2 linked regions of the Acaryochloris sp. CCMEE 5410 genome follow. The protein of the gene in region 2 binds, or shares a complex with, the protein of the main gene of each other region. Links are inferred from orthologs where the notes say so. Each region holds a gene or a part of one and is shown on either strand. Other genes may lie near its edges. The genes, in order: dnaG and dnaB.

What was found.
Region 1: the proteins of dnaB (region 2) and dnaG are in contact, whole or in part, in a crystal structure (PDB 2R6A), measured with the Geobacillus stearothermophilus proteins. The link is inferred for Acaryochloris sp. CCMEE 5410 from one-to-one orthologs. Residues at the interface, in WP_033016901.1 of Geobacillus stearothermophilus: Ser13, Glu15, Ala16, Gln18, Glu91, Leu92, Asp94, Ala95, Val96, Pro97, Thr98, Ala99, Ala100, Asn101, Tyr104, Tyr105, Ile108; in WP_049624496.1 of Geobacillus stearothermophilus: Lys456, Leu457, Leu458, Pro459, Ala460, Asn463, Ala464, Leu467, Leu535, Leu536, Ile537, Ala538, Gln544, Glu545, Asp548, Tyr549, His552.

Annotation. Positions count from the first base shown.
Region 1 is NZ_AFEJ02000001.1:3,119,015-3,122,288, forward strand. The notes cover bases 267-3,216. They hold dnaG (DNA primase), read right to left. Parts: upstream 2,794-3,216; coding sequence 739-2,793; downstream 267-738. Other genes in these bases: ON05_RS14220 (FHA domain-containing protein), read left to right, coding at 267-274; trxA (thioredoxin), read right to left, coding at 288-605. Outside these bases: more of ON05_RS14220, read left to right, coding at 1-266. UniProt on the Escherichia coli protein: RNA polymerase that catalyzes the synthesis of short RNA molecules used as primers for DNA polymerase during DNA replication.
Region 2 is NZ_AFEJ02000001.1:950,350-953,577, forward strand. What follows is about bases 148-3,051. They hold dnaB (replicative DNA helicase), read right to left. Parts: upstream 2,329-3,051; coding sequence 967-2,328; downstream 148-966. Other genes in these bases: ON05_RS04175 (DUF4079 domain-containing protein), read left to right, coding at 148-370; ON05_RS04180 (DoxX family protein), read left to right, coding at 426-899; rplI (50S ribosomal protein L9), read right to left, coding at 2,399-2,857. Outside these bases: more of ON05_RS04175, read left to right, coding at 1-147. UniProt on the Escherichia coli protein: The main replicative DNA helicase, it participates in initiation and elongation during chromosome replication. Travels ahead of the DNA replisome, separating dsDNA into templates for DNA synthesis.

The sequences.
Region 1 (3,274 bases), 2.2 Mb from region 2 along the record:
CTATGAGTTCTGTCGCTGGAGCCATGAAGCCTATCCATCGGTGAAAGTAGTTCTCACCTGTCGAGGACGCACTGAGGTTCTGCCCTCTGAATTGCGATGGGCCAAAGAGCAAGGGGCCACGGATTTACTCCCAGCTTTTCGAGAAGACAATATGCTGACTCGGGTGGTGGATATGGTGGCCCAAGTCAACATTGTTCTCAAGCTTCTCGGTAGCCAAGAACTTGAACAACAGACTGTAGCGACAGACTTTTTCTCGCTCCTCAAGGATCTCTAAACACCGCAAATGACTAGAGTAAAGGCTGTACACGACTGACAATATCTTCCGGCGGTAAGACCCCTTCAATCCGTTCCACGGGTTGACCATCCTTGAATAACACGAGGGTCGGCAAGGCATGGATATGGTATTCCGTTGCCAGCTCTGGGTAACGCTCGGTATCAATTTTGACCACTTGGACCTTATCTTTCAACAAGGTGCTGACCTGCTCCAGGATGGGGACCAACATCCGACAAGGCCCACACCAAATTGCATAGAAATCGACTAGGACGGGTTTATCAGATCCAGCTAAAAGTTCGGCAAAATTTTTGTATTGCTTTTTTGTGGCCATAGGGAGAGTCTAGATAGGAATCTTTTCAATCCTAGACCCAGAATTTCGTCATCGGCAGGGATGTCGTTATTCATTTCAGGTTTAGGTGTAACCCTAAGATTTAGAGTTGCATCAGACCTCACATCTCCCCCCTTCAGTTCAAATTGAGCTGGGGATTTTCCATCAATTCGCTGAAATCATTGAGATCAACACAGCGCTGCTGATCTAGCTGTTGCAAGTAGCGCTTTTCTTGGTAATAGAGCCGTTTAATTTCATCCAGCTCTTGCAGACAATAGGATTCTTCCTCTAGTAAACTCTGGGCTTGCTCCGATTCATCCATCAACATCTGTTGCAGATAAGTGTTGAGGATTTGCCGCTGACCCAGTTCTTTTTTCGCGGATTTCATCGCCGATTCCCACATTTGCAGCAGATGCCGACAGCGCTTCTCACATGCAATCCGCTCTAGACTGGCTGCTGCTGCTCGAATGGAGAGGTTGGGGCGGAGGATATCCAGTTCTGTTTTTTCGTTCAGCTGAATCAGGTGGTAAACCTGCTGCATTTCCTGCGAATACTCGGTACAAAGATCCTGGACCACAGCGATTAGATCAAAGGCAGGGGTGTCCAGTTCAGGATGTAAGGGCTCTAACTTGGCCTGATCATCTTCAATGGCTAAAATTTGCCGCCATAGAAACCGATGGTGGGAAAAACTGAATTCTATATCCCGCTGTTTCATGGCGTTGTGAATATCTTGCCGAAACTGGGGTCGATGCAGATAAATACGAAGGATTTGGGCTTCCGCTGCTTCCCGGAGGGTGTAGTCAGCCGGGCGCTGCCATTTTTGCGATCGTCCATGCCAGCGCTGACCGCGCACTTGCTGACGCAGGGCTTCTTCCAGCTGCAGGGCCAGGCGAGAATCCCCCTGGCTAAGGAGACCCGCACAGCGATGGGTATAGTGGGTGCGCAGGGTGGCGTTGGGCAACTTGCCTAAAATAGCCGCAATGGCTTCCGTGGCTGCTTGGAACTGTTCAGCCTGCTGCAAATCCCGATCTTGCAAAGCCCGGTGAATTTGCCAGTCTAGCCACAGGGGGGACTCATCGAGCAAATCTAAATAGTCTTCTGCCGTATAGTCCTGGAGATATTCATCGGCATCTTTGCCATTGGGCAGATTCAGAACTCGGAGCTGAACTTCCCCTCGATAGGCCTGGTCTTCGACTTCAGAAATCGCTCGCTCTGCGGCTTTACCCCCAGCAGCATCCGCATCAAAATTAAGGATGACCTGTTTGGATTCGGTATAGCGCAACAGCTGCCGCATTTGGTCCAAGCTCAGGGCCGTGCCCATGGAGGCAACGGCGTTGGTGATGCCCACGGAATGGAGGGCAATCACGTCAAAATAACCTTCAACCACCACCGCCCGGTCGGCCTTGACGATGGTTTGACGGGCTTTATCTAGGCCGAATAAGAGCTTGCCCTTGTTAAACAGTTCCGTCTCTGGGGAGTTGAGGTACTTGGGTTCCTCTCCCGTCAGAGTACGGCTGCCAAATCCCACCACCCGACTCTGGGCATCATGGATCGGTATCATTAAGCGATCGCGAAACCGATCGTAAAATCCATCTCCAGACTTGCGGGGCAAAATCAATCCTGCCTGCTGGACTAAGTCAGGCGTAAACCCTTTCTCCTGCACCAACACATCATGGAGGGTACTCCAGCCCCCCGGAGCATAGCCCAGCTGAAAGGTTTGAATGGTTTCATTACTGAGTCCCCGCTGGTTACGAGCATAGCGGAGGGCATTGTGGCCCTGGGGCTGGCGGAGGGCATGTTCGTAATACCGACTTGCGATCGCCAAAATTTCATAGAGCTGCTCCCGCAGAGACAGCTTGCGGGCTAGCTTTTTCTCTTCATCCTTGGCCAGGGTCTGGATAGGGACTTGGCTGCGCTGGGCCAAATCGAGAACAACTTCTGCAAAGGACCGCTGGCCAATTTCCATTAAAAACTTAATGGCATTACCGCCTGCCCCACAGCCAAAGCAGTAATAGAACTGCTTCTCAGGACTGACGCTAAAGCTGGGGGTTTTCTCGTCGTGAAACGGGCAGCAGCCCACCAAATTCCGCCCCTGCTTACGCAAGCTGACATGCTCGGAAACCACATCGACAATGTCGGTGGCTTGGCGAACCTGCTCAATCGTATCGGGGTGGAGGCGGGGCGTAGTCATCCAGGTTGAGAGGGCAATTTGACACCCATTCCGTGGGAGAAGCGGGAGGCTAAGGCAGTGAGGATTTTAAAAGCTGAACACCAATAGGGACGATATCTCTACCGCAGGATCAACAGGGATCAACACGACAGGCTGATAGAGATTTCAATAGTGCAAGCATACTACTTTATGGTTCCCTATTTGATCGTTTCGGTTTAGATTTTAGCAGTTTAATTTCGATGAGCTGAGGATCATTGCAAAGGTTTATTGGCAGATGGGTGTCGAAGAGGGCCAGAAATCCCCGTAGCAAGACTGTTTTCATTTCGCCAGTTAATTTTCACATCCTGAAACCTCGTGAGTAGCACAAGGATCTATTGATTGATAGACACTCCAGATTTTCTCTCAGAGGTTGACCTTGCTCCTCTTAAGACACTCGGCAATCATCACGACTCATCAGTGGATTGCAAGTATGGATCCCTATATATTGCTACAGCAGGAACCA
Region 2 (3,228 bases):
GCTGAAGGTTCGCACCACCCGCACCACCCCCGACAAAGATCTGCGCAAATCTCTGATTAAACAGCGCTTCAATGTCAAGCATCATCAAATTGGGGCAATCCTGTTATCAATTATGGTCCTCGGCTCCATTGGCGGAATGGGGGTTACCTATGTCAATAACGGCAAGCTGTTTGTAGGAGCCCACCTATTGGCAGGGCTGGGAATGACTGGGCTTGTAGCCATCTTGGCAAGTCTCACGCCTCTGATGCAGCGAGGCAATCAAACCGCTCGTGACGTCCATTTATGGCTGAGTGTATTGATTTTGGGCCTCTTCGGTTGGGAAGCGGTTACCGGCATGCAGATTGTGCAACGGATTATCGAACAGGGCTAGAAACCCTTACCGCAACGTAATATTGTTAACATAAGTTCACCTATCCACCATAGATATGACCTCTACAGCAAGTTCTAATCGTTGGCTCACGCTTTTATTCCAGTCCACCTCGGACACAACCGTTTGGTTCCAAGTAGCCTTGACGATTTTGCGGGTCGTCGTCAGCTTTTTCATGATTCACAATGGTGTGGATAAACTAGGCGATGTGGAGGGGTTTGCCACCAACGTGGTTGCCAATGGCATGGGCCTGCCTTTCCCTGTATTTCTCACCTACTGTTCTGCCTATGCCGAAATTATCGGGTCCATCCTGCTGATTTTAGGTCTATTGAGTCGCCCCGCAGCTTTGTCTTTGGTCTTCACCATGGTGATGGCGATTTACTTTCACATCAAAGTTGATGGCCTCCAAATTGGATCCTTTGAAACTGCCACCCTCTATGCCTGTTCCTTTCTCTTTTTCCTGGTCAATGGTGGCGGTCAATATTCTCTCGATGCTTTGATTAGCAATCAACTAGGCGGCTCTAAAGAGTAGTCCCAACTCTACCCAGTAAAGATTCAAAAAGCCCTCAGTTATCGACTACTGGGGGCTTTTTACCGCATTAACCCATACCTTCGGGTTTAGCCAAATTGAAGAAGCGGGTCAGTTTCGGCTCAAACAACAGTTTGACTGTCCCTACCGGGCCATTCCGGTGCTTGGCAATATTCAGTTCGCAGATACCTCGCTCAGGGCTATCAGGATCATAGTAGTCATCCCGATAGAGCAGCATAATCAAATCCGCATCCTGCTCAATAGAACCTGATTCCCGCAGATCCGACATTAACGGTCGCTTATTAGTCCGAGACTCCACACCCCGGCTCAACTGAGAGAGAGCAACCACGGGCACATTTAGTTCCCGAGCCAGTCCTTTCAGTGCCCGAGTAATCTTAGAAATTTCTTGCACCCGGCCATCTGAGGCATCACCTCCACCCATCAGCTGGAGATAATCTAAAAGAATCATACCTAAGCCTTCAGGATGTTCTGACTGCAGCCGCCGCGCATTCGACCGCAGTTCGGTAATGCTGGGGTTCGGGGCATCGTCAATATAAATTGAGAGCTGAGAGAGTTTACCAATCGCTCGGCTTAGGGGTTCCCACTGGGTCTGATTGATGCGTCCGGCCCGCAGGTAATTACTGTCGATGCCCGCTTCTCCGGCTAGCATCCGCTGGACGAGCTGCTCTTTGGACATCTCTAAACTGAAGATGGCAACGCCCAGATTATGAATTTCACAAATTTGTCGGGCAATTTGTAGGGCTAACGCTGTCTTACCCATGGCAGGACGACCGGCCACAATAATTAAATCCGACCGCTGGAAGCCCTGGGTCATGGCATCCAAATCGTAGAAGTTGCAGGATAAACCGGGTAAAACCTGCCCTAAAGATCGCTGTTCTAAATCAGCGAAGGTACTCGCCAAAATATCTTCTGTGGCGACTAGGCCTTGCCGCACCCGATCTTGCGTGACGTTAAAAATTTGCTGTTCTGCTTCGTCCAGGACCGTTTCTAAGGTCTTGGAGGTGTCGTAGGCCAATTGCATGACCTCCGTCGCCCCTTTGATCAATTGTCGCCGCAGAAACTTGTCTTTAATCAGAGCGGCATATTGATCGATATTAATAGCACTGACCGTACGGTCCACTAGCTGGGCTAGCTTACCTTGCCCACCGACTTTATCGAGGAGTTCATGATCCTGTAGCCAAGCGGTGACACACATCAAGTCAGTGGGACTGCCTTGACCATGCAGATTCAGTGCGGCGCGGTAAATTTCTTGATGAGCGCTGAGATAAAAGGTCTCAGGCCGAAGCAAATCTGCAACTCGGCCAATTGCTTCTGGGTCCAGCAGAATACCCCCCAGAATGGATTCCTCGGCTTCAACATTCTGAGGGGGTAAGCGATCGCTAGCGGGTTGGAAATCTAGCTCGTAAACCATAGGTATGCCAACAGGTAAATCCCTTTAGTTAGAGGATAATCTTACTCGGGAGGTGCCAGCACCCTAGCATTTATTCAGGAACAACTTCCACTTTGACGGTAGCAATGACTTCTGGGTGGAGCTTAATATCAACGGAGTAGGTTCCCAGCTTGCGGATATCAGGGATATCAATGCCCCGTTTGTCGATTTCGAAACCGCTGATATTGGCGATAAGTTCGGCAACGTCAGGAGAGGTTACCCGACCGAACAGCATATCTTCTTCGCCGGCCTTTTGTTCAATGCGGAAGGTGCCAATAGTTTGAAGGGCGACCTTTTGTTTTGCGGCCTCGTCCTTAATGCCTTCTAGACGCTTGAGTTCTTCGGCTTTGCGATGCTCAATCTGCTTGAGCACACCAGGAGTAGCTCGGTAAGCGATTCCTTTCGGAATTAAATAGTTGCGGGCATATCCAGGCGCAACTTCAACTAGGTCTCCTGAATAACCCAGTTTTCTAACATCTTCATTTAAAACGAGCTGAACGCGTTTTCCCATAGCCCTAAGTGCGTCGATACATAAATTTCAGTGAAAGCACTTGATCATACCTAACTTAGAGGTGCTTTGGCAATGTCAATTTTCGAGTGCCTAAGAACCCCTGATAGGTAGGGTTCGATAATCAGGTGATTTTAAAAATGGTTGCGTAGGTGCAATGTAGATGTGCTAGAATCCAAAACTGTTGACAAAGTAGGGGTCGGTGCCCGAGTGGTTAATGGGGGCGGACTGTAAATCCGCTGGCTACGCCTACGCTGGTTCAAATCCAGCCCGGCCCATTGTCTTCGATTTGCCCATGTGGCTCAGTGGTAGAGCACACCCTTGGTAAGGGTGAGGTCACCGGTTCAATCCCGGTCATGGGCTTTAACTAGAAA